DNA from 4 places in the Glutamicibacter sp. V16R2B1 genome. Region 3 is predicted to be linked to each of the others. Evidence: riboswitches for the same ligand, from Rfam matches in the RefSeq annotation. Region 3 holds a riboswitch; each other region holds the start of a gene.
The links. A riboswitch is a leader RNA that binds a small molecule or an ion and turns the genes downstream of it on or off. The one in region 3 is predicted to bind S-adenosylmethionine.
Positions count from the first base shown of each region.

Region 1 (7,434 bases), on a different contig from region 3:
CGCTGACCTTGTCGGCCTTGACCGCGTCATCTTCCCAGGAGCCCTCCAGCAGCTTGTACACCACTTCCAGGTACTCATCGGCGTGGTCGTAGCGTTCGTCGTGCTCCATCTGGTCTTCCTGGCCCATGTTGCGCGCGGCGGAGGGCAGGTAGCCGGTGACCACGTTCCAGCCGACCCGGCCCCCGGTGAGGTGGTCCAGGGTGGCCAGGCGGCGGGCGAACGGGTACGGGTGCTCGTAGGCGGTGCCCGCGGTGATGCCGAAGCCGAGGTTCTCGGTGACCGCGGCCATGGCGGAGACCAGCAGAATCGGGTCGTTGACCGGGGCCTGGGCGCCGGTGCGCAGCGGGGATTCGTTGGTGCCGTTGTAGACGTCATAGGTGCCCAGCACATCGGCGATGAACAGCCCGTCGAACTTGCCCTTTTCCAGCACCTTGGCCAGGTGGGTCCAGTAGCCCAGGGTGTTGTAGCTTGCGGCTTGGTCCTGCGGGTGGCGCCAGAGTCCGGGCGACTGGTGGGCGACGCAGTTCATGTCAAAGGCGTTGAACAGGATTTCGCGGGGTGTGCGGCTCATGGCGGTCCTTCTTTCGGGGGTTTGATTCGATGGTGGCGGGCGGGACTAGCGGAAGCTGACCTGGCCCGGGGCGGGGACGTCCCCGGTGGCGTTCAGCCGCACCGGGGGCACCGCGTTGATCTCGTAGTCGCCCACGATGCGGGATTTGTAGATGGCGGGGTTGTGGGTGGCGATGGTGCGGGCGTTGCGCCAGTGCCGGTCCATGTTGCAGCTGGCCTTGGTGGCCGAGGCGCCCAGCGGGTCAAAGAGCTTGCTGGTCACCCCGATGGTCAGCGGCTGGGTGACCGATTGGGCGCGGTTGGCGGCCAACTCGCACACCGCATAGCGTTCGGCGGGGCTCAGGTTGGCGTCGGCCAGGGCGGCCTCGACCTCCAGCACGGCGCCCATCACCACCGACTCGATGGCGAAGACCTCGGCCGAGACCTCCCCCACGACCTGCAGGACCTGCGGTTCGTGGCGGACCGGGACCCCGGTGCCGGTGCTGAAGCTGCGGGTGCGCAGCTGGACCGAGGAGCGCAGGTCATTCAGCGCCGCGCGGGCCACGCCGGCCTGCACGGCCAGCAGCACCAGCTGGAAGACCGCCGATTCGGTGTCGTTCTCATGCTGCGGGATGAAGCTGTCCACCGGGACCCGCTCGAACGTGGTGGTGCCGGTGCCCGTCAGCTGCTGGCCGAACCCGTCCCAGTCATCCAGGATCCGCACCCCGGAATGCTGGGTGGCCACGACGGCGATCTGCCGACCGGGCAGCTGCGGGTGGGCCACGGCCACCATGGTCCAGTCGGCAAAGATGGTCCCGGTGCAGTAGTACTTCTCCCCGGTGACGAACCAGCGGCCCTCGTGCTCGGTGGCCGTGGTGTTCAGGCTGCCCAGCCGGTTGCCGCCGCGTTCGGTGTAGGCGTTGCCCACAATGTGCCCGGCTGAGATCCGCTCCAGCCATTTGGCCTGCAGCGACTGGTCCTCGAAGGCCAGCACGTCTTCGACGAAGGCCAGGTGGGCACGCCAGAGCTGGGCGATGTGGGAGTCGGCTTCGGCCAGTTCAATCAGCAGGCGGAAGACATCGGACATGCGGGCACCGTACCCGCCGCGGTCCACCGGGACGCGCAGGGCCCCGAAGCGTTCCCGGTTCAGCAGCCCCACTTGCTCAAAGGGCAGGATGCGCTCCCGGTCCCGGTGGGCCGCGCCCTCGGCGATTTGCGCGAAGACCGGTCGGAAGGTGGCGGCCAGGCGTTCATATTGTTCGTCGGCCCCAGGCCCCGGGGTGATCTTCAGCAGCTGCCGCTCGGGCAGCTGCTCGGGGTGCTGGTCCAGGTCCACGGCGTTGCCGGCAGGGGCCTGGGCAGGGTCGGACAGCGCGTTGAAGTCCGGTTGGGGTTCGCCGAATGACATGCAAGAGCCTCAATTCTTCCATCGGTCCTGGCGGTAGCACCGGCCCGCATGGGGTGGTTGCTGCGGCGTCGTGGAGCCAGATCTCTCGGCCGCTCTGGATGGTTCATCTCATTTGTACCGGCGGTGACGAAGCCGGCTCAAGGCTTGGCGTCATATTTCGGGGCATGAAGCGCAGATGACGTCGAACGCCCGGATCGCGCGAATGGGCAGGACGTTACAGCCTGACCCCGTCAAGCGGCAGAATGATGCAGAATCCACAAGGGATCAAAGAAATACCAGAATTACCGGCCCCAGAAACGTATGCTTCGAAGATTCGTCACATTACGAACGATTTGCCTTCCATCCGTTCGGGACGATTACATGGTGGCGTAACCATCCCGAGCGGCCGAGAGATCTGGCTCGTTGACGCCGCAGCAACCACCATGACGGGGAGAAGGCCTCTTCCTGCATGGACGGTGCTAACGCCAGAAGCGATGGAGATGACAATGAGTACTGTCCTTGTGTCGCCCACACCCGTGGCGCCATCCACTGCCCGATCGGTTCAGTTCCACAACCTGGGGCGTTCGTTCACCGCAGGACGGCAGACCCGCACGGTCCTGTCGGGCATCGACCTGCAGATCACCGCCGGTCAGGTGGTGGCCATCCTGGGCGCCAGCGGCTGCGGCAAGTCCACACTGCTGCGCACCGTCAGCGGCCTGGATCACCCCAGTGTCGGCCAGGTCCGCATTGGCGGCCACGCCGTGGAGGGAATCGATGACCGCTGTGCGGTGGCGTTCCAGGAACCCCGGTTGCTGCCGTGGCGGACGGTGCGCCAGAACATCGCCCTGGGCCTGTCTCCGCAGCTGACAGCCCAGGCCGGCCGCGAGCTGATCGCCGAGCTGCTGGAACTGACCGAACTCACCCACGCGGCGGAACTTCGTCCGCGCGAGATTTCCGGGGGCATGGCCCAGCGCGTTTCACTGGCCCGCGCCCTGGCACGGCGCCCCGGGGTCCTGCTGCTGGACGAACCGTTCGGCGCGCTGGATGCCCTGACCCGCCTGAAAATGCAGGATCTGCTGCTGGAGATCCACCGTTCGTTCCCGACCACGGTGCTGATGGTCACCCATGACGTGGACGAGGCCCTGAGCCTGGCCGACCGCGTCATTGTCCTGGGGCACCGGCGGCCGAACGCGGAGCAGAAGCAGAACGGGGCCGGGGTCATCGAGGACCTGACCCTGAACTCCCCCAGGCCCCGCAACCGGACGGGTTCCGGATTCACCACCCAGCGCGCGCATCTGCTGCAGCTGCTCGGTGTCAACCCGTCGGGCCATTAACCCCCGCGCCGCGTCGCCTTCCTGCCCACCCCTCCCCCTTGCGTCCGGGCCTCCTCCCGTGCGCCGCCGAACCCACCCGCTAAGGATTCCCATGTCAAAATTCACCCTGTCCCGCCGTTGCGCATTCACCTTCGCCGCCGTCGCATTGGCCGCGAGCAGCCTCAGCGGCTGCGCCGGGGAGAACGCCGCTGCCGGTGAGACCCTGACCCTCGACTATGCGACCTACAACCCCCTGAGCCTGGTGCTGAAGGAAAAGGGATGGCTGGAGGATGCGCTGGCCGACGACGGCATCAGCGTCGAATGGATCCAGTCGGCCGGGTCAAACAAGGCCAACGAGGCACTGCGTGCGGACGCCATCGACGTGGGCTCCACCGCCGGATCCGCCGCCCTGCTGGCCCGCTCCAACGGTTCCCCGATCAAGACGATCGCGTTGTACTCGCAGCCCGAATGGTCAGCACTGGTCGTGGGCAAGGATTCACCGGTTTCCTCGGTCGCCGACCTGAAGGGCAAGCAGGTCGCGGCCACCAAGGGCACCGACCCCTACTTCTTCCTGCTGCAGGCCCTGCAGGAGGCGGGATTGGGGGAAAAGGACATCACGTTGCAGAACGTGCAGCACGCCGACGGGCGCACCGCTTTGGCCAACGGCTCGGTGGATGCCTGGAGCGGACTGGACCCGATCATGGCGTCCGCCGAACAGGACGGGGCACGCCTGCTGTACCGCAACCTGGACTTCAACACCTATGGGGCGCTCAACGCCCGTGAGGACTTCCTCAAGGACAGCCCGGAAGTGGCGCAGACCGTGGTTGACGCCTATGAGAAGGCGCGCCAGTGGGCCGGCAGCCACCCGGAGGAAACCGCACAGATCCTGGCCGATGTCGCCGGACTGGACGCTCAGGTCGCCGACACGGTCATCTCCGAGCGATCCAACCTCGACGTGGCGGCGGTCCCGGGCGAGAAGTTCGTTCAGGTGCTGGGCAACATTGGGCCGGTGTTTGTCGACAGCGGCGATGTGAAGAGCCAAGCCGAGGTGGACGCCGCACTGGACACCCTGGTTGACGACCAGTTTGCCCGGCAGGCCGATGCCTCACAGATTGCGGGTGAATAGGCGATGACCGCTCCTGTTGACCAGCAGCCGGCCACCACACAAGCCGATGCCCCGCGCGCCGGGCTGCTCGCCGCACTGCTGGGGCTCCCGCACTGGCTGGTGGGCCTGGTTGTCCCCGCCCTGGTCCTGGTGGCGTGGCAGTTGGCCACGACAAGCGGACTGGTGCCCTCCTATGCGCTGCCTACCCCGGCCTCCGTCATCACCGCCGCCGTTGACCTGCTGGAGCGCGGTGAGCTGTGGACCCACATAGGCATCTCCGCCCAGCGGGTCCTGTTGGGCTTTGCCGCCGGTTCGCTGCTGGGCCTGGTCTTCGGTGCCCTGGTGGGACTATCGAAGCTGGCCGATGCCCTGCTGAGCCTGAGCATCGGGGCGCTGCGCGCGGTCCCGTCACTGGCCTGGGTTCCGCTGCTGGTGCTGTGGATGAAGATGGGTGAGGACTCCAAGGTCACCCTGATCATCATCGGCGCCTTCTTCCCGGTCTTCACCACCGTCTCCCTGGCGCTGCGCCACGTGGATCCCCAGCTGGTGGAGGCGGCCCGCTCCTTTGGCTACCGGGGCCTGCGCCTGCTGCGCACCGTTCAGCTGCCGGCCGTGGTTCCCGCGATCTTCTCCGGGCTGCGCCTGGCCCTGGCCCAGGCATGGCTGTTCCTGGTGGCGGCCGAACTGCTCGGCGCCTCCATGGGCCTGGGGTTCCTGCTCACCGATTCCCAAAACAATGGGCGCATTGACCGCCTGATCCTGACCATCATCTTGCTGGCGATCTTCGGCAAACTCACCGATGCCCTGCTGTCCATCGCCGAACGCAAGGCCATTGCCCGCTGGGCCTAGGGCCCGCGACCACGTGTAAAGGATTTTCTTCGATGACAACCATCGACCTGACCTCCGAGGAAAGCACCGACGAAGCCACCCGCCAGCGCTTCTGGGATGAAGCGGCGAACCTGCTGGACTGGGACACCCGATGGCACACCACCTCCCGGATCGTTGCCGCCGACCCCGCCGCCGAACGCGGCCCGCAGATTTCCTGGTACCTGGGCGGCACGCTGAACGCCGCCGTGAACTGCGCGGACCGTCATGTGGCGGCCGGCCGCGGTGAGAAGGTGGCCCTGTACTTCGAGGGGGAACCCGGGGACCGGGAGACCGTCACCTACCGGGAACTGGCCGAACGGGTATGCCAGGCCGCGAACGCGCTGACCGAACTGGGGATCGGGAAGGGTGACCGGGTGGTCATCTACCTGCCGGTGCTGGTGGAGACGGTGGTCATCACCCTGGCCTGCGCCCGCATTGGCGCGATCCACTCCCTGGTTTTCGGCGGGTTCTCCGCCGCGGCCCTGAAGTTCCGGGTCGAGGACACCGCAGCGAAGCTGCTGGTCACCACGGACGGCCAGTTTCGCCGCGGCGCCGCCGTCCCGGTCAAGGACAACGCGGACGCGGCGGTGGCCGGGGAGAACAACATTGAGAACGTGCTGGTGATCCGGCGCACCGGGTGCGACATCGCCTGGACCGAGGGACGGGACGTGTGGTGGCACGAGCTGGTGGACAGCCAGCCCACCGAACACCAGGCCCAGGCCTTTGACGCCGAAACCCCGCTGTTCATCATGTACACCTCCGGGACCACCGGCAAGCCCAAGGGGCTGGTGCACACCACCGGCGGCTACCTGACCCAGGCCGCCTACAGCCACAACCTGTTGTTCGCGAACCCGGACCCGGCGCTGCGCGAGCTGGACGTGCACTGGTGCACGGCGGACCTGGCCTGGGTCACCGCCCACACCTACGAAATCTATGGTCCGCTGGCCAACGGGGTCACCCAGGTGATCTACGAGGGGGTGCCCAACGCCCCGCACCCGGGACGGCATTTTGAGATCATCGAACGCTACAAGGTCACCAGCTACTACACGGCCCCCACCCTGGTGCGTTCGCTCATGGGCTGGTTCCCCGACGGCATCCCGGCACACTATGACCTGTCCTCCATCCGGGTGGGCGGCACCGTGGGCGAGGCGGTGAACCCGGAAGCCTGGCGCTGGCTGCGCACCGAAGTGGGACGCAACACCGCCGAAGGCATCCCCATGGTGGACACCTGGTGGCAGTCCGAGTCCGGGGCGACGATCCTCTCCCCGCGGCCCACCGACACCGGCTTCAAGCCCGGCTGTGCCGCGCGAGCCACCCCGGGGGTCGCGGTGGACATCGTGGACGCCCAGGGAACACGTGTGGCCCCCGGCGAACAGGGCAACATCGTCATCACCCGCACCGGTCCGGCAATGGCCCGCACCGTGTGGGGCGATGCGCGGCGCTACTACACCAGCTACTGGAAGCAGTACGCCGAGCAGGGCTGGTTCCTGGCCGGGGACGGGGCCCGGTTCGATGCGGATGGGGACATCTGGATCCTGGGACGCACCGATGACGTCATCAACATCTCCGGGCACCGGCTGTCCACCATTGAAATCGAATCGGCGCTGGTCACCCATCCGGGCGTCGTGGAGGCCGGGGTGTGCCCCACCCCGGATGCCACCACCGGGCACGCGGCCACCGCGTTCGTGGTGCCGCTGGACCAGTCGCTGGTCGCGGCCGCACCGGATGCGGCCACCGCGGCGAGGCGCGAGGCGTTCGTGGCAGAGCTGCGGGAGACCGTGCGCCGGCAGATCGGCCCGATCGCCAAGCCGCGGGACGTGGTGCTGGTCCCGGACGTGCCCAAGACCCGCTCCGGAAAGATCATGCGCCGGCTGCTGACCCAGCTGTTCCAGGGCACCGAACTGGGTGACACCACCAGCCTGCAAAACGAGTCATGCATCGCGAAGCTGGAGCAAATCTGCCGCCACCGCTAGGCGCCGGGCCCGCTGGCCTGAGCCTCTTGGAGAACAACGGCCTTGCCCCGCCCCACGCAGTGAGCTGCGCGGGGCGGGGCAAGGCCGTTGTGGTGCCCGCCGGGGCGTACGCCCGGCCGGTGCCTAGCCGGTGGGCCGGCTATTTCCGGGGATCAGTGCCATCGGACTGCGGGTCATCGTCCCCGGTCCGCGGGTTCTCCCCTTCCGGGTCGGGACGGTCCTCATCGGTCACCGGCTTGG
Region 1 covers NZ_VATX01000007.1:70,633-78,066, forward strand. The annotation lists gene FDN03_RS04455 (LLM class flavin-dependent oxidoreductase) at 1-571, opposite strand, end outside; gene FDN03_RS04460 (acyl-CoA dehydrogenase family protein) at 617-1,957, opposite strand; SAM riboswitch class I at 1,973-2,062, opposite strand; SAM riboswitch class I at 2,327-2,437, shown strand; gene FDN03_RS04465 (ABC transporter ATP-binding protein) at 2,443-3,270, shown strand; gene FDN03_RS04470 (aliphatic sulfonate ABC transporter substrate-binding protein) at 3,362-4,375, shown strand; gene FDN03_RS04475 (ABC transporter permease) at 4,379-5,203, shown strand; gene acs (acetate--CoA ligase) at 5,236-7,194, shown strand; gene FDN03_RS04485 (BCCT family transporter) at 7,334-7,434, opposite strand, start outside.
Region 1: another riboswitch for S-adenosylmethionine. It lies ahead of FDN03_RS04460 (acyl-CoA dehydrogenase family protein); the one in region 3 lies ahead of FDN03_RS14215 (ATP-binding cassette domain-containing protein).

Region 2 (7,434 bases), on a different contig from region 3:
CGCCCGCACCACCTGCAGATCCTGCCCAAGGCCTAACCGGGACGGCGGCCTACCCGCCGACCGCGTGCAGGGTGAAGGCGCTGAGGAACCCGAGGGTGACCAGCAGCCCGGTGTAGTCGTGGTCGACCGCGTACGCCTCGGGGATCATGGTGTCCGCGATCATGGTCAGGATGCCGCCGGCCGCGACCGCGGTGGCGAACGCCAGCACCTCGGCGGGCATCTGTGCCAGCGCGATGGCACCGATGAAGGCGGCCAGTCCGCTGGCCACCGCGATTGCGCCCCACAGCGCCAGCACGGCGCGGCCCGGGCGGCGGGCCTGCTTCATGTCCGCGGTGCTGGCCAGTCCCTCGGGGATGTTGGAGATGAAGATGGCCGCGAGCATGGTGGGGTTGATTCCCGCTCCGGCCACGACTCCCAGGCCCAGGGCCACCGATTCGGGAATCCCGTCAATCAGCGCTCCGACGGCGATTGCGGTGCCGGAGGAGTCCTGGGTCCGCGGGGTGCTGGCGTGGCGTCGCGCCGTCAGCCAGGCCAGCAGCCGATTGGCGCCGAAGTAGAGCCCCGCGCCGGCGAGCACCCCGGCGACGCTGGCCGCCAGGCCGCCCTGCTGGTAGGCCTCCAACACCAGCTCAAAGCTCAGCGCACTGATCAGCACCCCTGAGCCGAAGGCCATGATCGCGCAAACCCAGATCCGCGGAATGCGCAGCCACCAGGCCGCCCCGGCCCCCAACAGCAGGGCCGAACCGGCCACGGTGCCCCACAGCAGGGCTTGAAGGCTCTGGATCATGGCACCCACTATAGCGGTGCCTGGATGCCCGGGCTGAGCGGGATCAGCCCAAAAACACAGCCCTGCATTCAAGGCCCTGACATCACCCCGATCGGGTCTGCCGCATCGTGCTGCCCGTGGATGCAGAAATCGGACTCGCTCCTGCCCAGGTGCCAGTGAGGACCAAGACTCTGGACAATCTCTGCTTCGCCGACTCGCCGCCCCGATAACGGCGTGTAGTAGCTCGATTTAAAGACAACCGTGGTGCTTTTGGCGTTGATCTCTGCCGTTACCTGCGTCTTCACCTGCGGGCTGCCGGCCCTCTGGCTGGAGTCGGATGCGCCTTCGGGATTTGTCCTACCGTGGCTCGGGTCAAGCCAGGGGTTGCCCCTACCCTTCGCTTTGCATGTTGCTGAACCGGGAGTAGTGGCCCTGGAAGGCGACGGTAATGGTCTTGGTGGGACCGTTGCGGTGCTTGGCCACAATCACGTCGGCCTCTCCGGGACGATTTTCCTTGTCGTACACGTCCTCGCGGTGCAGCAGGATCACCATGTCCGCATCCTGCTCAATCGAGCCGGATTCACGCAGGTCCGAGACCATCGGCTTCTTGTCCGTACGCTGTTCCGAACCACGGTTCAGCTGCGAGAGCGCGATGAGCGGGACATCGAGCTCCTTGGCCAGCAGCTTCAGGTTACGGGAGAACTCCGAGACTTCCTGCTGGCGTGATTCAACGCGCTTGCCCGAGCTCATCAGCTGCAGGTAGTCCAGCACGATCATCTTCAGCTCGTTGCGCTGCTTCAGGCGGCGGCACTTGGCGCGGATCTCCATCATCGACATGTTCGGGGAGTCGTCAATGAATAGCGGAGCCTCATTCAACCGTCCCATGGTGGTGGCGATCTTGGTCCACTGGGCATCCTCCACCGACCCCTTGCGCAGGTCCTGCAACTGGATCGAGGCCTCCGCGGAGAGCAGACGCATCGCGATTTCATTGCGCCCCATTTCCAGGGAGAAGAACACGGTGGCCATGTTGTTCTTGATTGCCGCCGAACGCGCAAAGTCCAGGGCGAAGGTCGACTTGCCCACGGCCGGACGCGCGGCGATGATGATCATCTGCCCGCCCTGCAGGCCCTGGGTCAACTCATCAAACTCGTAAAAGCCGGTGGGGACACCGGTGATGCCGTCACCGGCGTTGGCCGCATTTTCGATCTCATCGACGGTGCCCTCGATGATCTCGCTGAGCCGGACATAGTCTTCGCTCGAGCGATTCTCCGCAACCTTGTAGACCTCGGCCTGCGCCTCGTTGACGATGGCGTCCACGTCCCCGTCCGGGGAGTAGCCCATCTGCACGATCCGGGTCCCGGCGTCGACCAGGCGGCGCAGCACGGCGCGTTCGCGCACGATCTCGGCGTAGTAACCGGCGTTCGCGGCGGTGGGCACGGACTGGATGAGGTTGTGCAGGTATGCGGCACCGCCCACCCGGACGATTTCGCCCCGCTTGGTCAGCAGGTCCGAAACGGTGACGGCATCAGCCGGTTCGCCCCGTCCGTAGAGATCAATGATGGCCTCATAGATCGATTCATGGGCCGGACGGTAGAAGTCGTTGCCGCGGACCACCTCAATGACATCGGCGATCGCGTCCTTGGAGAGCATCATGCCGCCCAGAACCGACATTTCCGCGGCGATGTCCTGCGGCGGCGTACGCCCCGCCTCGGAGTCGCGGTTCTCGTAGGCCTGCTCAGCGCTGGCAATAGACATTCAAATCCCCTTCTACCCACCGGGAACTCGGCGACCGGTTCACCGTCCACCTCGTATCGTTCCATCGGGCCCCGACAGTTTGGGGGCGCTGGGGAAACTTGTGGATATTTCAGTTCCAGAGCCAACAGTAGGCCTCTTATGTAAGGGCGTAAACTCACTTATCCACAGGATCTGTGGACAAGCGGCAGCTATCTGTGGAAGGGGGTGTGCAGGAACTGGGGAGAACGCTGTGGATTTCCCCACTTAAACGCAACTAATACCTCATTGACTTGGTTGTTTAGGTTTTCACACGTGTGGATAAAAAATAAATTTTCCTCCGCGGCATTGTGGGTTTTGGATCTTTTCCACAGCCGGAAAGCCCACAATTCGGGGGCGTGGAGGCGTCAACCACGGTTATCCACCCCCAATCCACAACGCTGTGGAAAGCTTTGTGGATTACTTCAGATCTAAAAACTCGCTACTCATCGCAGGACCACCCATTAAGGTCCTTCGGATGCGGGGCTTCGTCCACAGATCCCCGGCCTGCCTCATCTCGGGACTGTGCACTGCGCCTGACACGCAACCCGGTTTGAAGCGGTTAACGCAATGAATCCCACCGCGGCGTACGACGCAGTGGGATTCATCGATGCCGCCCTGCCATTAGACCAGGGCCGGCACCTTGAGGGTGTGGAAGGCGGAATCATGGAAGATCGACGGGGTGTGCGCCGAGGCCTGGTGGCCGTGCACCTGCAGCAGGACGACCCAGTGGTCCCCGGCTTCAACCTCGTTGTAGATGGAGGTATCGAGCCAGAGGGTGGATTCCTCGATGAACAACGCCTGCTGCTCGGTGATGTGGGTGTGCAGCCCGGCGAAGCGGTCACCCTTCTTCGAGGCGATCTGGGCGCAGACCCCCTCGTTGCGGCTGCTGAGCACCGAGACCCCGATACGCTGTGCCCGCCGCAGCTTCGGCCAGGTGTTGGAGGTCTTCTGCACGGCGAACATCACCAGCGCCGGATCCAGGGAGACCCCAACGGTAAACGAGGAGGCAACAATTCCGGTCTTGACGCCATCGATTTCGGCGCACAACGCCGCGACGCCCGAGGGGTGCTGGGCGAAGACCTTGCGCAGGGTCAACGGGTCGAGATCCTGATTCAATGACATGATTCGTATCCTTAGCATCAGGCCCACCGTGGTCGGCGACGGTCGAATGCCCATAGCGCCGCAGGGCCAAGCTGCTGCACTGTGGATTCGAAGGTTTTACGCCTCGGTGTGCGGTACTTGTTCCACGCGGTGGCGCGCGGAACCGAATCCTCACCTGGAGCACCCCACTACCGTTTAGAGGGTTGCCGGCCAGCTAGCCAGGGCTTGTCAGCTGACGCTCTTGATTCTGTCTACGACACTATGGCCCGTCGCGGCGTAACGTCAAACATTTCCTGTCTTATACCGCAATCTTCGACATATTGTTTCGTCCGCCCCCTCCTTCCGCTACGCTCGCCGCCGATAATTTCGCCCGACGCAGCTCACCAACGGACACCGCCTCCTACGCTGGTCGCCCCGCGGGCGCCGTTGAGCGCAATGGCACGCAGTTTCTTTGTCTGGGGTTCAGTTTCATGCCACGATGTCTTGCGAGGTGCCCTGCGTCACAGCGCAGGGCCGGATAGTTACCGACCCCGAGGAGCCCCCATGGCATCGTTGCTGGCCAACCACTCAGAATTGACTCCCCTGCGCTTCCTGGAACGCTCCGTGGAGGTCTACCCGGAGAAAACCGCGGTGATTCACGGTTCGCGCAGCTACACCTGGGCCCAGTTCGAGGAGCGCGTCCAGCGGCTGGCCCAGGTGCTGGCCCAACGCATTTCCCCGGGCGACCGGGTCGCGGTGCTGGCCCCGAACACCCCGGAAATGCTGGCCGCCCACTACGCGGTCCCGCTGGCCGGCGGCATCCTCGTTGCCCTGAACACCCGCCTGGCCGCCCACGAGCTGCAGTACATCTTGTCGCACGCCGAGGCCCGGCTGCTGTTGGCGGACACCGAGCTGCTGGGCAACACCGCACGGCTGCGCCAGGAGGTGGCGAGCCTGGAGGCGCTGATCGAGGTCACCGACGACCAGTACACCGGCCCGCGCCCCCAGGTGCCGGTCGACGCGGTGCTGGAGGACCTGCTGCGCCACGCCCCCGCCGGCCGCCTGCCCTATACGGTGGGCGACGAGCGGGCCCCGATCTGCCTGAACTACACCTCCGGGACCACCGGCAAGCCCAAGGGGGTGCTGTATTCACACCGCGGCACCTATCTGAACGCGCTGGGTGAGGCGTTCCACCAGCAAATGGACGTGCACACCCGCTACCTGTGGACGCTGCCGATGTTCCACTGCAACGGCTGGTGCACGCCCTGGGCGGTAACCGCCGCCGGCGGCACCCACCTGTGCCTGCGGGCGGTGCGCGAGGACGCCGTCTGGGATGCCATCGACCAGCTGGGCACCACCCACCTGTGCGGGGCACCAACCGTGTGCTCGATCATCGCCGACGCGCCCCGGGCCCACCGTGTGGGCCAGCCGCTGCGCATCACCACCGCCGGCGCTCCCCCGTCACCGGCCATCATTGGCAAGCTGCACCGGCTGGGCATCGAGGTGGTGCACGTCTACGGGTTGACCGAGGTCTACGGCCCGTACACGATCTGCGAGTACCAGCAGCACTGGGATGAGCTGGACGCCGAGCAGCGGGCCGCCAAGCTCTCCCGGCAGGGGGTGGGCATGGTGACCGCGGAGTCCGCCCGCGTAGTGGACCTGGACATGAACGACGTGCCGGCCGACGGACAGAGCATGGGCGAAATCGTGCTGCGCGGCAACAACGTGATGATCGGCTACTACAAGGACGAGCCGGCCACTGAACAGGCCTTCGCCGGGGGCTGGTTCCACACCGGGGACCTGGGCGTGATGCACCCGGACGGCTACATCCAGCTGCGCGACCGGGCCAAGGACATCATCATCTCCGGCGGGGAGAACATTTCCACCGTGGAGGTCGAGCAGGTGCTGGCCAGCCACCCGCAGGTGCTGGATGTGGCGGTGGTGGGCATCGCGGATGAGAAGTGGGGCGAACGCCCCATCGCCTACGTCGTCCGGGCCAGCGGCTCACAGGTGGATGAGGCGGCCCTGATCGCCCACGCTCGCGAACAGCTGGCCGGGTTCAAGGTGCCGCGCACCATCGTTTTCCCGCAGGATTTGCCCCGCACCTCCACGGGCAAGGTGCAAAAGAACGTGCTGCGCACCCTGCCGCTGCCCTCCGCGGCCACCACGCGCTAAACCCGGCGCGCGGTGGGCTGACGTGCCGGCGCCTGGCTTGCTACGCTGTTGCTCCCCGGGGTTGAGGAGGGCAGCATGCGAGGCCGACACTGCTGGTACCCGCTGGCCGCCCTTTGCCTGCTGCTGGTCGCCTGCAGCGGCCCGGCGCCAATCCCGCCGGCCGCCCCGCAGAGCGGCGCCAGCCCCACCGCCAGCGGGCCCACCGGGCCCTCCCCCGCGCACCGCGCGGAGGTCACGGTCATCACCCGGAACCTGCAGGCCCCGTGGTCGATCTGCCGGGCCATGGACACGACGCTGGTCAGTGAACGGGACACCGCCCGGATTCTGGAGGTCGACACCGCCGGGCGCCAGCGCACGGTGGGTACCGTGCCGGGGGTGCGCTTGGGCGGTGAGGGCGGGCTGCTGGGGCTCGCGTTCGCCGAACCGGACCAGCTCTACGCGTATTCGACCGGGGCCACCGGCAACCGGATCCAGCGTTTCACGCTGCACGGTAAGCCCGGCTCGCTGCGCCTGGGGCAGCAGCGGACGGTCATCGATGAGCTGCCCGCCGCCGGGATCCACAATGGCGGGCGGATCGCCTTCGGGCCGGATGGCAAGCTCTACGCCGGGGTCGGGGACGCCGCGCAGCCGGACGCCGCGCAGGACCCCGAGAGCCTGGGCGGCAAGATCCTGCGCCTGGAACCCGATGGCGGCATCCCTGCGGACAACCCGTTCCCCGGTTCGGCCGTCTACAGCCTGGGCCACCGCAACGTGCAGGGCCTGGCCTGGGACGGGCGGGGCCGGATGTACGCCAGCGAGTTCGGGCAGAACACCTTCGATGAGCTGAACGAGATCCGTGCGGGGGGCAACTACGGCTGGCCGCAGGTGGAGGGCCAGGCCGAACGGCGCGACCGGCGGTTCACCGACCCGATCGCGCAATGGCCCACCGGGCAGGCCAGCCCCAGCGGGATCGCGATCGCCGACGGATGGGTGTACCTGGCCAACCTGCGCGGGCAGCGGTTGCGCCGCGTGGAGCTGGCTAACCCGCAGCACCAGCAGGAGCTGCTCACCGGCCAGGGGCGATTGCGCGCGGTGCTGGAGGTCGGGCCGGGACAGCTGTGGGTGCTGACGAACAACACCGACGGGCGCGGCACCCCACAGCCCGGGGATGACCGGATCATCCAGCTGCGCCTTCAGGCGCCGCCGGGCAGCTAGTGCCGCGGCCCGTCCAGCATCCGGGCGAGCCTGGCGCGCCAGCGGGCTGGCCGGGCCGGCGCCGGGGCCGGACGCATCAGGTAGAGGGCCCACAGGCACAACCCGCCGGCCACCGGGGCGTGCAGCTGCATCCACTCATACCAGCTGGCGGTGCCCGCCAGCACCCACAAATCCACCCAGCCAAGGTCCGCGCCGAAGGCGCCCAGCCAGATCGGCAGCACATAGAGGATCCCGCAGCCCACGAACGCGCCCACATACCGCCATCCGGACGGCAGCCGGGGATCCAGGTGCGCCAGCGCCGCGGCCCACGCCACGGCCAGCAGTGCGCCCACCAGGCGCAGGGGGTTGAGCATCAGCTCCCCCAACCCGGTGCCGGCGGAGAATACGGCTTCACCGGTGGCCGACTGTAGCAGCTGGATCAGGTAGCCGGGCAGCGGGGGAAGCAC
Region 2 covers NZ_VATX01000014.1:72,853-80,286, reverse strand. The annotation lists gene FDN03_RS10030 (GNAT family N-acetyltransferase) at 1-36, shown strand, start outside; gene FDN03_RS10025 (ZIP family zinc transporter) at 50-787, opposite strand; gene dnaB (replicative DNA helicase) at 1,157-2,521, opposite strand; gene FDN03_RS10015 (flavin reductase family protein) at 3,161-3,661, opposite strand; SAM riboswitch class IV at 3,770-3,887, opposite strand; gene FDN03_RS10010 (acyl--CoA ligase family protein) at 4,184-5,794, shown strand; gene FDN03_RS10005 (PQQ-dependent sugar dehydrogenase) at 5,870-6,988, shown strand; gene FDN03_RS10000 (hypothetical protein) at 6,985-7,434, opposite strand, start outside.
Region 2: another riboswitch for S-adenosylmethionine. It lies ahead of FDN03_RS10015 (flavin reductase family protein); the one in region 3 lies ahead of FDN03_RS14215 (ATP-binding cassette domain-containing protein).

Region 3 (7,434 bases):
GGAAGGTCTGGATCAGCGCGGCGACATCGAGCACCGGCTCGGGCAGGATCCCCACGGTGCGCACCAGCATGGCCACGATGAACCCGGCCACGAACAGCGGCACCACCGGCGGCTTGGTGTCGGCGGTCACCGAGTGCTTGCGGCGCATGTACAGCCCCACCCCGGCCATCACCGGGGCCAGCATCAGTACGCGGGCCAGCTTCACGGTCACCGCCACGGCCAGCGCCGAGGTGCCCACCGCACCGCCGGCGGCCACCACCTGGGCCACCTCATGGGTGGAGGCGCCAATGAACATCCCGGTGGCTTCCTCGTCAAAGCCCACCAGGGCGCCCAGTGCCGGTGCCAGCGGGATCATCAGCGTGCCAAAGAGCACCACCAGGCCGATCGCGGTGGCCACCTGCTCCTGCTTGGCCTTCACGGTGCCCTCGGTGGCGGCCACGGCCGCGGCCCCGCAGATGGAGAAGCCGGCGGCGATCAGTAGCCGCTGCGGCAGCTCCAGGCCCAGCCACTTGCCAATCAGCAGGCTCGCGAAGAAGGCGATGCCCACGCTGGCCACCACCACGGCCAGCACCCCGGCGCCCAGGCCGAGGATCGTGGACAGCGACAGCTGCAGGCCCAGCAGCACAATGCCAATGCGCAGCAGCCGCTTGGACGCCACGGCCACCCCGGGGGCCAGCGCGTCGGGCACCGGGAACAGGTTGCGCCACAGTGCGCCGAGCAGGATCGCGATCAGCAGGGCGCTGACCGGCAGCACCTGGGCGGCCAGCAGGGAGATCGCCCCGCCGGCCAGGCAGGCCGCGAGCCCCGGCCCCAACACCCGCCAGGTCCCCGGGCGGCTGGCGGCAGCGGGGCTTGACGTGGACTTAGCGGGGGCGGTGAGCTGATTTTTCTGCATACCTCGAACTTTTCATGCCTGGCGTGGGGCCGGTAGCCACGCGCTGGCTATCACTGTCATATGATTTTGATATGGACGAATTGCCGAACCAGCCTCCAAGGATAGAACACTGGCTGCAGCCCGCGGCCCTGGCCCTGCTGGTGGCCATCGAGGACAGGGGCAGCCTCAGCGCCGGGGCGCGGGCGGTGGGCATGGCCCAGCCCAACGCCAGCCGGGCGCTGCGCACCCTGGAGCGGCGCCTGGGCTACCAGCTGGTGGCGCGGGCCAGCACCGGCTCGAAGCTGACCAGCGAGGGCAAGCTCACCGTGCAGTGGGCGCGCGAGGTGCTGGGCAGCATGGAGAACCTGTGGACCGGGGCGCAGGCGCTGGCCACCTCGGCGGACGAGGAGTTCAGCTTCGCCGCCTCCATGACCATTGCCGAGCACCTGGCCCCCACCTGGATCCGCAGGCTGCGCCAGGCCGACCAGGCGGTGCGCACCAGGATGCGGGTGATGAACTCTGACCAGGTGATCAGCGCCGTGCAGCAGCGCGACACCGCGCTGGGATTCGTGGAAACCCCGCAGGTGCCCGAGGGGCTGGTGGCCCTGACCGTCTACACCGACCAGCTGGTGCTCATCACCCCCGAACACCACCCGTGGGTGCAGCGCGGCACCCCGGTCACCCTGGCCGAACTGGCCGCCACCGCGCTGGTGGAGCGCGAGGCCGGTTCGGGCACCCGCGCCTTCCTGGACAGCTATGTGGGCACCGAACGGGTCACCCCGATCGTGGAGTTCAACTCCAACTCGGCCATCACCCATGCGGTGGCCGCCGGGCTGGGACCGGCGGTGATTTCCCGGCTGGCCATCGAAGGCAGCGCCGCCCACCCCGGGTTCGTGCAGCTGCCCATTGCCGGCACCGCCCTGAACCGGCCGCTGCGGGCGATCTGGGAGGCCAGCCGCCCGATGTCCGCGGCCGTGGCCCGCTTCATGGAGATCTGCACCTCCCCCGAACCCTAGGTCCGCACCCGGCCGGGGCCGGGCACCTGCGCGCGGCCGGGGCGTGGCTAGAATGGGAGGCGTGACTCAAACCGGTGATTTTGAAGTTTTGCCCGACGACTACTCCGACAAGGTTTTCGCGGTCCTGCTTGGCCTGGCCGACGGCGCGACCCACGCCCGGGAGGGACACGAACCCGGGGCCACCGAACTGCTGGCCCTGTACGTGGCCGACGGTCTGCTCGAAGCCCTGGAGTGGGCCAACAGCGGGGTCGCCAGCGATGAGGCCGCCTGCATGTGGCTGGCCTCCCTGCGCGCCTACAAGCAGCTGACCGGCTCCTTCCCGGAATCCGCGCCGCAGCCGCTGGAGCGCTGGATCGACACCGAATTCGCCGCCGTGGAGCGCCCCGAGGGCATCGCGGCCGGGGACCCGGCGAACCTGAGCGGGCTGGACAGCGCGGACATGGGCTATGCGGCACGTCCCACGGGCGCCCAGAACGACAGCACCGGGGTGCTGCCGCGCGCCGCGGTCACCGCACTCATCGCCCGGGTACCGCAGGCCAACACGAAGGCGCTGGCCAAGTCGGCCGCGTTCCTCAGCCACGGGGAACCGGCGGCGAATACCGCCGCCGCCGCCGCACTGATCCTGCGTTCGGCCCTGGAGAAGTCCACCGCCGCAGCCGGGGACTGGCAGGGGCACCTGAAGGGACTGGAAGGCAGCGCTGCCGAGGCCCTGCGCGGGATCGTGGACACCGTTGCCGCTTCCCTGGACCGTCCCGCCGCCGAAGCCTATGCCGCCTACTTTGGCGGGGCCGATGAGAACGAAGACGAGGATCCGCAGGCCGAGCAGCCCCGGGATCCAGAAGCCGACGCGTACGCCGTCGCCCTGCTGGCCGCCGTGTACGGCACCGACCTGATCGCCGAACGCCCCGCCTCGGTGCTCGATGACATCATTTCCGAACTGCATGAGCGCTGGATGGGCCTGGTCGGCTGATCGAGCGGTTGGTCCTCGGCCCGCTGGCCCGTCGGGGTGACGCGCTCCTGCCCACCGTTCACGAGAACGGGTTATTGGGCACGAGCGATGGCCATGACCCCGGCAATGCGTAGAGCCTGCGAGGGACAAGCCGGTGGCTTGTCCCTCGCAGGCGTTTTAGATGTGTTCGTTAGTTCTGGGTGTTCCAGGTGGCGAGGTCCGCTGCCGGGTCGCGATCCCAGGGGGTGGGCAGTGCGCCGTCGAGGTAGTCTTCGTACCATTCGCGCACCTCATCGGAATGGTAGGCGGCTTCCAGGGCCTTGCCCTTCTCGGTCTCCATGAAACCGGGTTTTGCCGCCACCAGGTTGTTGTAGGGAAGGGCGTCCTCCTCTTCCTCAAACAGCAGCGCATCCTGCGGGGTCAGCCCGATCTCCCCGCCGAGCCTCACAAACAGGAAGCCGGCATCCACGTCGGGCAGGGTCTTGGACAGCGACTGCTGGTCCACCTCAACGAAGGAGAAGTTCTTGGGGTTCTCCAGGATGTCGTTCTGCGAAAGGTGGATGACGCTCTTGCCCTCGGTGATCTTCAGCAGCCCCTCCTTGGCCAGCAGGGCCAGGGCCCGGCCGTTGTTCGAGGGATCCACCGGGATGGCGATCTTGGCCCCATCGGGCAGTTCCTTCGCCGACTTGTGCTTGGTCGAGTACAGCCCGGCCGGTGAACCGTACATGTAAAAGGCCGGGTCCACCTCGATGTTCTGATCCGCCGTGAACTGCTCCAGGTAGGCTGCGTGCTGGAAGAAATTCGCGTCATAATCACCGTTCGCCACCACGTGGTTGGGCTGGACAATGTCGGTGACGTAGGTCGCCTGCACATCCCATCCCTGTTCCTCCAGGATGCGCTCGGCGATCTTTGTGGGCTCCTGGGTGGGCGCCGATTCGGTGACGATCAGTTTGATGGTCTTGTCGTTCCCGGCATTGACATTGCCGGTCAAACCGCATGAAGCCAGCAGACCGGTGACGGCCAAGGCGGCTGCTGAGGTGATGATCCTGCGACGAGTCAGTGACATGGTGTTCCTTTGAAGTAGTGAAGGTGAAGTAACGGGTGCTGGCTATCGTTTGTCGTAGCGCCGGGCCAGCGCCGTGCCGGAGACCTGCACCAGGTGCACCAGCGCGATCATCAGCACGATGGCCAGGAGCATGACACCGGTCTCGTAGCGGTAGTAGCCGTAGCGGATGGCGAAGTCGCCAATCCCTCCCCCGCCAACCAGCCCTGCCATGGCCGAGTAGGAGATGAAGGAGACGGTCATGATGGTGATCGAGCCAAACAGCGCCGGCCGGGCCTCCACCAGCAGGACGTCGCGGATGATCTGCCCGCGGGTGGCGCCCATGGCATTGGCGGCTTCAACGACGCCCGACCCCAGCTGGGTGATGTTCTGTTCCACGAAGCGGGCAAAATAGGGAATCGCGTTGATGGTCAGCGGGACAATCACCGCGGCGGTACCCACCGTTGTTCCGACGATGAACCGGGTGACCGGGATGATCGCGATCAGCAGGATCAGGAACGGGAAGGAGCGGATGGTGTTCACTGCACCGTCGACGATGCGGTGCAGCCGCGGTCGGGACCGCAGGCCCTGCGGTGACATGGAATAGAGCCAGATTCCCAAGGGGGTACCGATCAGGATCGCCAGGGGAATGGAGACCAGCAGCATCGCCAGGGTCTGGCCGATCGCGACGCCGATCTCGGGTCCCAGTTCCAGCAGGCGGTCAATGCTGAAGGTGGCCACTGCGCCGTTGCTGCTCGCAGCGGCCGCAAGCGGAAGATAGATTGTGCTCAAGACGTCTCCTAGGATGCGGCAGCCGACAGCTGCGGGGTGCGGTGTTCTTCATGGCCGGTGGGGCGCTGCAGGACGATCTCGTCACTGATCAGGTAGCGTCCGATCGCGGTATGCGGGCTGAAACCCGGTTGCCTCAACTCGGCCAGGTCAAACTGTTCAACCAGCCGCCCGTCCTCCATTACCGCCACGTTGTCGGCGATGGCCTTGACCACGTTCATTTCGTGGGTGACGATCACGGTGGTGATTCCCAGGTTGGCGTTGATGTCCAGCAGGTATTGGAGTACCGAGGCGGTAGTGCGCGGGTCAACGGCGCTTGTGGGTTCGTCGCACAAAAGCACCTTGGGCTGCGTGGCCAGGGCGCGGGCGATGGCCACGCGCTGCTTTTGGCCGCCGGAGAGCTGGGCCGGATAGGAATGGATCTTGTCGGCCAGGTCCACAATGGCCAACGCCTCCTGGGCCTTCGCTCTCCGTTGGCGGGCGGGAACCCCGGCAAACTTGAGCGAGAGCTCCACATTTTGGGCGGCAGTGCGGTTATTGAGCAGGTTGAAGTGCTGGAAGATCATGCCGATTTGATGGCGTTCGCGCCGCAGCTCTTCCTCTGAAAGTTCGGTCAATTCCACGCCGCCAACTTGGACCGAACCGCTGTCCGGGCGCTGCAGGAGATTGATGTTGCGGATCAGGGTCGATTTTCCCGCTCCCGAGAAACCGATAATTCCTTGGATCGAGCCCTGGGGAATGTCCAGGGACACGTTGTCCACGGCCGTAAAAGCGTCGCTGCCGGTGCCGAAGCTTGTCGATACGTTGCGCAGGCTGATCATGTGTACTCCTCGTCTTTACCGCGACGAAGCGTCCCGGCCGCGCAGCCTCACTGAGGAGGGGTCAGCCAGGAAATTCTCCATCGTTTCTGGCAGTAGCACCGTGCCCCAGGGGGTGGTTGCCGCGACGTCGTAGAGCCAGATCTCTCGGCCGCTCTGGATGGTTTGAAGGTCATCGCCTTCGTTGTCCACCAGTCTGGCGCAGGGATGGAGAACGGCTCAAAGGGCAGGTCACAAGCTGCAATGATCAGTCTTATGGCGACATTTCGGGCGTCACATCCCGTCATCTTCCGCTTCTGTGACGACATGTGAATCGACGGATGAGGCGGATTCCAGATTCTGGGCACACCAAAGCCATAATGCACGGCCCATTAGGGGCCGCAGGCCAACAGCGTAGTCAGGCGGTGGACCGGTTCGTCTCTCGCCCCGTTACGGCGCGCCTCAGGACACGGGAGCCTGCAGCACCATCCGCGCGAATTCGTCCACGTGTTCCTGGGCAGGCTTTGAGAAGTAGCCCCCGGAGTCGCGTCGGTGCCACCGGGCGAGCTCCTCAAACAGGTGGGCGAGAGTACTGCGGTGCACGACCGCATGGCGCCCCAACGGCTGACCCAGCGGCCCCATCCGGTAACCCAGCAAGTTCATGACCTCGGTGATGTAGTCGGACGCCGCGTCGCTCAGCGCCTCGATCCCGGCGGCCCGGCACAACCAGTAGGCGATGGTGCCATCGCGCAGGCCCTCATCCTTTTCCGCCGTGTTGATGGCGTTGAGCAGATGGCGGGCGAGGCGCTGTTCATCCCCGGCCAGTTCATTGCCCTTTTTCGTGGCGAGCACACGCCCGCGGTAGACCCGCACCAGTCCGGCCATGCGCGCCACCTCACGCAAGTGGGCCACCGTATGCATCGAGTGTTCACGCTTGCGGGAGGAGGATTCGTAGTCGATGCCCTCCCACTGCAGGCGGTTCACCAGTTCCGCCACGGCCTTCGGGTTCATCCAGCTGGCGGGGGTGAGCTTGATGCCTTCGCCCTGGGCCAGCTCAATGAGCACCTGGAAAGGCCGAACTATCTCCGTGAAGAACCATTCGGGAATCGGCGCCCCCTCCGCCGCGTCGGTGATTCCGGCCTCGCTGGCCAGGATCAGCGCGTAGCGCCGTACCCCCGAGGGCTTGGCGCGCAGCCACTGGCCGAAGACCGAGTCTCCCGAGACGAGGCTGAAGTACAGTTCCAGCTCGCGGTTCGCCGCCTGCTGGTTGTAGGTCAGCGGGTCGAAGTCGAGCTCATCGCCGGAGCGCCAGCGCAGCCAGTCGATGGTTTCCTGCTGCTCCTCGGTGGGCTGTTCGGCGTGGAACTCCTCCAGCTTGTCGTACCAGCCCGATAATCCTCCGCTGTCTTCCACCGGCGCCCGCATTTCCCCCTCGAGCACCCGGGCGGCGCACTGCTCGTCCGGGCAGGGGGTTGATGATTCGAGGGTCAGACGGTGCGTCCAGTTGTCCCCGAAGTCGTACACGTAGAACAAGGTTCCCGGGTTGACCGCCAGGGCCTGGCCGAGTGTGGTGCCCTCCTGCGGCTGGCCCTCCAGCTCCTCGTCCAGGGCAAGCTGGTCATACCAGCTGGTTCCGGTCTGTGGCTTGCCCCATCCCTGGGTGGGGTCCGCGCTGTGGAAGGACTGCAGGTGGCTGTTGTCCCAGCCCATGGCGATCTGGATGATGTCACCGGCAGCGGCCAGGTCCAGGTCGGCCGGAATCTGGATGCGCCGCCAGATCAGCGGCTGGGATTCCATCAATTCAATGCGCAGCGTCAGCAGGTCGCGAGAAGTCATAGACCCATCGTTGCAGATCAGCGGACTGGAGCGAAGACTGCGGGAGGATCAGTCGCGCCGCGTCCCGCGGCAGATTACTGCAGGGCGAAGCCTTCGACCAGCTGCATGAATTCGCCCTCGGAAATGATCTC
Region 3 covers NZ_VATX01000019.1:41,735-49,168, forward strand. The annotation lists gene FDN03_RS14190 (putative sulfate exporter family transporter) at 1-895, opposite strand, end outside; gene FDN03_RS14195 (LysR family transcriptional regulator) at 967-1,890, shown strand; gene FDN03_RS14200 (hypothetical protein) at 1,952-2,860, shown strand; gene FDN03_RS14205 (MetQ/NlpA family ABC transporter substrate-binding protein) at 3,030-3,905, opposite strand; gene FDN03_RS14210 (methionine ABC transporter permease) at 3,948-4,673, opposite strand; gene FDN03_RS14215 (ATP-binding cassette domain-containing protein) at 4,682-5,491, opposite strand; SAM riboswitch class I at 5,566-5,655, opposite strand; gene FDN03_RS14220 (plasmid pRiA4b ORF-3 family protein) at 5,930-7,303, opposite strand; gene FDN03_RS14225 (exonuclease domain-containing protein) at 7,378-7,434, opposite strand, start outside.

Region 4 (7,434 bases), on a different contig from region 3:
AGCGGACCGGCACTGGTGATCCAGTCACCGGTAAGCACCACCCAGCCGAAACCGATCATGGCGCCCACGCCGATGGCCAGGATGTCCCATTTGCCCAGGACCTTTTTCAGTCCGGCCCCGGATTGCGCCGGCGCCCCACCCGATGTCGTCATAGCGATTCCCTCCCGCATTCAATGATGCAGATCACATTAGGGAACCGATGGGGCACAGGCTAGGGATAGTTCATCCAGGGCGTGGGTCATAGTGCCCAGGTCGGGCCGCCGCAGCACGCGGCGTTCCTGGGTGCCGCAACCCTCCCCGCCGGGCCGCGAGAATCCAATGCGGCCCCGCCAGAAGACTCCGGCACTTGACGGTGCGCTGGACGCGGACGCGCCAATTCCATTATCGGGGGCGGGGAACGGCGGGTTAGCTCCGCTGCCGTGAATGGGCGACCAGGTGGCGGTCGACCTGCCGGATGGCCACCGTGAAGCCCAGCGAAAGCAGCACCGACTTCAGCCACAGCTCAGTGGGCTCATCGGCCAGGTAGATGGTGTGCACCGGACCGGCCAGGATGATGATCACCAGCATCCACAGCAGGTAGCCCAGGCTGGTGCGGCTTTGCATCAGCTCGGCGTGACGCTGGCGGCGGCGGATGGTCAGGATCCCCACCACGAAGATCATCAGCGCCAGCACTCCGGCACCGACGATGAAGAAGTAGCGCTGGGTGCGAATCAGGGTCAGGGTGACGCCCATGATGATGCCCAGGACCGCGGAGAACCACCAGGGGATGACCGGCACGGAGCCCTCGGCTGCCGTTGGCTGCGTTGCGTTCACCGCACTCCCGTCCGTCTTCCTGCCTGGCCCGGCGGTTTTCCCGCCTTGTCTAGGATAGCCCGGCGCGGCGCTCTTCCCCGGCAGCGACTACAGCACCAGGGTCCAGGTCACCACCGCCGGCTCGGGGCTGGGATTGATCCAGCTGTGCGGCTCCCTCCCGGGAAAGGTCACGGTGTCCCCGGCCTGTAGCTCCATGCGCTCCTCGCTCAGGATCAGCGTGAAGTGCCCGGAGTGCACGTGCAGCACCTCAACCTGGCAGTCCATGGAATACAGCTCGGCTTCCCCGGCACCGTGCGGCGCGATCTCGGCGCGGATCACCTGCACCCGGCGTTCGGTGCGCGGGGTGAGCAGCTGTTCAATGATCCCCTCCCCGCCCAGGGAGATGCGCGGGGCGGCCTCCAATTTGACCAGCTTCGTCTCGGGGACCGTGAACAGCTCCCCTACTTCGATGGACAGCACCTCACACAGGGTCAGCAAGGTGGCGACCGAGGGGCTGGTCAGATCACGCTCCACGCGGGAGAGGAAGCCCTTGGTCAGCCCCGCCATTTCCGCGACCTGGTCAATGGTCAGGCGCTGGCCCTGCCGGGCCACGCGCAGTCGGCTGCCAATCTTGATCGATGAGCCGGTGGGCTCGACGGGCAACGCCTTCATTTTTCCTCCGCGCATCTGAGTTCCTGCCTCCACTGTAGTGGGCGACCTCATATTTCCCGCACGCGGCGACGGTGGATCCGCGACGTTCTGTGACTCACCTCGCGTTTACCGATAGACATCTTTTGTTTTTGCTGTCATTCTTTATGGAGCGTCATTTTCATCACAGGGAAGTTCAATGGATTACATCAACGGCGGCATTGTCGCCTTATACCTCGTGGGCATGCTGGCCTTCGGCTGGTGGGGCAAGTCTCGCACCCATTCCACGAGCGATTACCTGGTGGCCGGCCGACGGCTGGGACCGGTGCTGTACACCGGAACCATGGCCGCCGTCGTGCTTGGCGGGGCCTCGACCGTGGGCGGCGTGGGCCTGGGCTACCGCCACGGCATCTCCGGGATGTGGCTGGTGGTGGCCATCGGCATCGGGGTCTCGGCCCTCTCACTGTTCTTCGCCCCGAAGATTCAGCGGCTGAAGATCTTCACCGTCTCCCAGATGCTCACCCTGCGGTACGGTTCCCGGGCCGCGACCAACACCTCGGGCATTGTCATGCTGGCCTACACGCTGATGCTGTGCGCCACCTCCACCGGCGCCTACGCCACGATCTTCATGGTGCTCTACGGCTGGGAACGCTGGCTGGCCATCCTGGTCGGCGGCGGCATTGTGCTGATCTACTCCTCCATCGGCGGGATGTGGTCCATCACCCTGGCCGACCAGGTGCAGTTCTTCATCAAGACCGTGGGCGTCTTCTTCCTGATGCTGCCCTTCGTGCTGGGTGCCGGCGGCGGCTGGTCGGCCATGCAGCAGCGCCTGGATGCCACCTTCTTCCAGTGGGACGGCATCGGACTGCAGACCATCATCACCTACTTCGTTGTCTACGGGCTGGGCCTGCTGATCGGCCAGGACATCTGGCAGCGGGTCTTCACCGCCCGCAGCGACAACGTGGCCCGCTGGGGCGGGCTGTCGGCCGGCATCTACTGCATCATCTACGGCGCGGCCGGCGCGATCATCGGCATGGCCGCGCGCGTGGCGCTGCCGGGGATCGCGGCCGAGGCCGAACAGAACCCGGACGCGGTCTACGCCGAGGTGGCCCTGCAGGTGCTGCCGCTGGCCGTGGGCGGGATCGTGCTGGCCGCCGCGGTGGCCGCGATGATGTCCACCGCCTCCGGCGCACTGATCGCCGCCGCCACCGTGGCGCGCACCGACGTCGCCCCGTTTGTGGCCAGCTGGTTCGGCCGCGACCTGCAGCGCGATGAGCAGAAGAACCCGGAACACGAGGTCAGCAACAACCGCTGGTGGGTGTTCGGGCTGGGCGTGGTCATCATGATCCTGGCGATCGTGGTGGACGACGTGGTCGCCGCGCTGACCATTTCCTATGACATCCTGGTCGGCGGGCTGCTGATCTCCATCCTCGGCGGGCTGATTTGGCGCCGCGGCAACGGGGTGGGCGCGGCCTGGTCGATGGCCGCGGGCACGGCGGTCACCCTGGGCACGATGATCTACCTGGAGATCGGGGCGAAGAACACGTTCGACGGGGTGTACGCGAACGAACCGATCTACTTCGGCCTGCTCGCCTCGGCGTTGACCTACATCGTGGTCTCGCTGGCCACCGGGCGCACCGACGCGCAGGTGCTGGCCAGCTGGGATCGGCGGGTGGCCGGCGAGAGCAGCGTGGAGGGCGTGCAGGACTCCGCGGTGCGCTAAGCACAGGTCATAGCGGCCGCATAGCCGCAGCTGTGCCGGAACCCAATACCGGTGCATATCCTCAAAGGCACCATCGGGCAACAGGCCCGGTGGTGCCCTTGGTTTTAAAGCTGCCCCGGATGCACAAAGGAGCCGTCATGACATCCACCCCGCCAGGACGCTGGTTCAACAACCGCCCCCTGCCCCGCCCGGGCGAAGACTTGGAGGATCAGGGGCTGGGGTTTGACGTGCAGACCCTGATCGACCGGCGCCAGATGCTCACCGCCATGGGGCTGGGCACCCTGGCCTTCACCCTGTCCGCCTGCGCCCCCACCGCCGGAACCGGTTCACGGGACGCGGCTGAAATCCCCGAGGAGACGGCCGGCCCCTACCCCGCGGACGGGTCCAACGGACCGGACGTGCTGGAGCGTTCCGGGATCGTGCGCAGCGATATCCGTTCCAGCTTCGACGGCGCCACAGACACCGCCCAGGGCATCGACATGCAGCTGCAGCTGCGCATCCTGGACAGCGCGAAGGACAACGCCCCGATGATCGGGGTGGCCGTCTACGTCTGGCAGTGCGACCGCCAGGGCCGCTACTCGATGTACTCCACCGGGGTGCAGGAGGAAAACTACTTGCGCGGCGTGCAGCTCAGCGACCAGAACGGGATGGTGCGCTTCACCAGCATCTTCCCGGCCTGCTATGCCGGGCGCTGGCCGCACATCCACTTTGAAATCTACCCGGACGAGCATTCGGTCACCGATGCGGCCAACGCGATCGCCACCTCCCAAGTGGCACTGCCCCAAGAGGCGTGCGAGCAGGTGTACGCCACCGTCGGCTATGAGCCCTCGGTCAAGAACCTGGCCGCGGTGAGCCTGCGCAGCGACAACGTCTTCGGCGACGACGCCGGCGCCGGCGCCAGCCAGCTGGCCGCCGTCACCGGCAGCAACACCGAGGGCTACCGGGTGAGCCTGGAGGTCCCGGTCGATACCCGCACCACACCGGGTACCGGGCAGGAGCCGGGCGCCGGTGAGCGCCCCGGCGCCCGGCCGCCGACCCGGCCCGCGGCGAGCGCTGCCCCGTAAACACCCCCTGTTGCCGCGGCGGCTGCTGCACTAGACTGCAGCCCATGGACAGCGAAGTCACCGCGCGCAAGCAGCGTTTGCGCCGCTACCTGGATCATGCCCGGCAGGCGGCGCTGTGGAAGGCCGAGAATCTGGACGAAGCCCAGCTGCGTCGGCCCATGGTGCCCAGCGGCACCAACGTCCTGGGGGTCATCAACCACCTGGCGGTCATGGAATTCGGCTACTTCAGCTATTGCCTCAAACGCCCGGTGGACAGTCCCCGGGCCGTGCAGGCCTTCACCTCCGAAGACCCGATGGCGGACTTCGTGGTGGAGGCGGACACCGGCGCCGCCGACGTGCTGCAGTTCTACCGCCAGGCGATCGACGCGGCCAGTACCGCCTTCGAGGAACTGGAGCTGGACGCCCCGGCCTCGGTGCCCTGGTGGGGTGAGGACAGTGAAACCACTCTGGAGCACCTAATGCTGCACATGGTGGAGGAAACCTCCCGCCACGCCGGGCACCTGGATCTGGTGCGCGAACTGATTGACGGGCAGACGGGCCTGTCCGCGCAGAACGGGAACCTGCCGGAGTTCAGTGACGAGCAGTGGAAGGAACATTACGCACGGCTGAAGAAGATCGCCGACTCCGTGTAGCATCGAAACGTAGCTTCACGAGATGCGGCGCCAAGCTCCGACTGGCCGCACACCAACCCCAGGTTCATGGGTGGTTCGGATGAGGAAGCGGTCCGCGGCACCAGCTTGTGCCCGGGCAAGAGCTAGCCTGAAAGGCCGGTGCCTGCGATGCACGCCGTTCCCGTCCTGCCGCTGATCGACCTGCACAGCGGAGAAGTGCAATTTACCCTCCATGGCGCCTGGCAGGTGCTGCACACCAGTGAGCCGCAACGGCTGCTGCGGCTGCTCACGCGCGCGGCCGGCCCGGCCCGGTTCGATCCGGCCCACGGGCGGCTGCTGGTGTTCCTGCCCCGGCGCGGCACCAGCGGCGGGCGTCCGGTAGCTTTTAGCCTTGCCAAATTCCCCGCCCACCCCTCGGTCACTACACTGGATGCCGATGACGGACGCGCCGCGGAGCACCGCGGGGTCCGTCCCCTGCCACAGCTGCTGTAGGCAGGAGGCCTGACTGAGGAGATTCACTGCCGTGATGACCGTCAATCCCCCTTCTTCCCCCACCCCGGCGCAGGTTCGGCGCTGGCGCAAGTACCTGGCCGATGAGATCGCCGAGGGTGCGATCTACCGCGAACTGGCTTCGCGGCGTACCGGGCAGGAACGCCAGGTGCTGCTCGGACTGGCCGAAGCCGAGGCCCGCCATGAGGCGCACTGGCGCGAACTGCTCGGCGACCAGGCCCGACCCAGCCGCCCCTCGCTGCGCCGCACCGTGCTGCGTTTCCTGGCCCGGCACTTCGGGTCGGTGTTCGTGCTGGCCCTGGCCCAGCGCGCGGAGGGAGATTCCCCCTACGCCAAGGACGCTGACGCCCCGGCTCACATGGCCGCCGACGAACTGGTGCACGAGGAAGTGGTGCGCGCCCTGGCCACCGCCGGGCGCACCCGGCTGGCCGGCAACTTCCGGGCCGCGGTGTTCGGCGCCAATGACGGGCTGGTCTCCAACTTCGCGTTGGTGCTGGGCATCGGTGCCACCGGGGTGGCCTCCTCCTTCGTCCTCTTCGCCGGCATCGCCGGCCTGCTGGCCGGCGCGCTGTCCATGGCGGCGGGCGAATATGTCTCGGTGCGTTCCCAGCGTGAACTGCTCACCGCCTCCCGGCCCACCCAGGTGACGCTCTCCGCGGCGCAGGACCTGGACCTGGACGCAAACGAACTGGTGCTGATCTACAAGGCGCGCGGCATGAGCGATGAGGACGCCGAGCACCGGGCCGCCGAACGCATGGGGCTGTTCACCTGCGACTGCAACCCCTCATTCTCACTGCAGCCGGAGCTGCGCGGTGAGGAGCTGGCCCGCGAGCACGAGGAACTGGGTTCGGCCCCGGGGGCGGCGGCTTCCTCGTTCCTGTTCTTCGCCTCCGGCGCGGTCGTGCCGATCCTCCCGTTCATCTTCGGGATGTCCGGGCTGCCCTCCATCATCCTGGCCGCCGTCCTGGTGGGAGCGGCCCTGATGTTTACCGGCGGCGTGGTGGGTCTGCTTTCCGGGGCCTCGCCCCTGAAGCGCGGGTTGCGCCAGCTGGCCATCGGCTGGGGCGCCGCCGCGGTGACCTACTGCCTGGGTCTGCTGTTCGGCGCCCCCGTCGCCTAGCCCATTCGGCCGGGTTGCGCCCGCCGGCCGGTGCGCACGCGGGCGGGGATCCGGCGGCGCGGAGGTGTTGTGCACATTCGATGACCCCAACTTTCCCTGCCAGCTCCGAACGTGAAACGATGAGAGGATGACCAACGCCGTACCCCCGCAGGTAGATGGCAGGACTTTGCTTGCCTACCTGGGAAACTTGCCATACTTCCTGGGCCAGCAGCTGGCTGGCACCCCGGGCGCCGTCAGTGGCGTGCATTTTGCTGCGGATAATGCGGAACTGCGTGGTGAGGTCAAGGACGAGAACGACACGTTCCAGCCACGGGTGCAGCTGGAACGGGCCACCACGGGATGGCAGATCCGCCAGGCGCAGTGCACCTGCGAGGTGGAGGGGCCCTGCCGCCACGAGGCGGCCCTGGTGCTGGCGGCGAACAAACTGGCCACGGCCCGGCAGGCGCAGGAGCAGGTGCAGGAGCAGCCGGAGCGCGGCTGGCAACGCAGCATCGATGACTGGTTTGAACAGGCCGACCCGCTCAACCCCATCGGGGTGACCCGCTCGGCCGCGGACCCGGTCAACCCTATGGGGCTGCAGTTCCTGGTGTTGGACGTCAAGAACCAGGCCCAACAGCAGTGGCTGCCCTCGGGCACCACCCAATTCCTGAACCGCAACCAGCGTTTCCGCCTCGGGGTGCGGCCCATGGTGCGCGGCGCGGACGGCCGCTGGGTGCGCGGTCAGCTGCGCTGGACCACCATCGTGTACAAGACCTTCGGCTGGAACCTGCTGTACTCACAGCACCACTGGTTTACCCGCTTCGCCGCCCTGGCCCGCAGCAACACGCAGCTGCAGTTCAAGCAGGACGAGGACTGGCTGTTCTTGGACAACTATTCCTCACCCCTGCTCTGGCCGATGCTCAACGAGGCGCAGCACCTGGGCATCGAACTGATGGGCACCCGCAACGACACCGAGGTGCAGGTCGG
Region 4 covers NZ_VATX01000008.1:18,321-25,754, forward strand. The annotation lists gene FDN03_RS05240 (amino acid permease) at 1-152, opposite strand, end outside; gene FDN03_RS05245 (hypothetical protein) at 406-813, opposite strand; gene FDN03_RS05250 (cupin domain-containing protein) at 901-1,464, opposite strand; gene FDN03_RS05255 (sodium:solute symporter) at 1,640-3,163, shown strand; gene FDN03_RS05260 (3,4-dioxygenase subunit beta) at 3,301-4,227, shown strand; gene FDN03_RS05265 (DinB family protein) at 4,272-4,859, shown strand; SAM riboswitch class IV at 4,873-4,987, shown strand; gene FDN03_RS05270 (hypothetical protein) at 5,007-5,330, shown strand; gene FDN03_RS05275 (VIT1/CCC1 transporter family protein) at 5,365-6,468, shown strand; gene FDN03_RS05280 (DEAD/DEAH box helicase) at 6,596-7,434, shown strand, end outside.
Region 4: another riboswitch for S-adenosylmethionine. It lies ahead of FDN03_RS05270 (hypothetical protein); the one in region 3 lies ahead of FDN03_RS14215 (ATP-binding cassette domain-containing protein).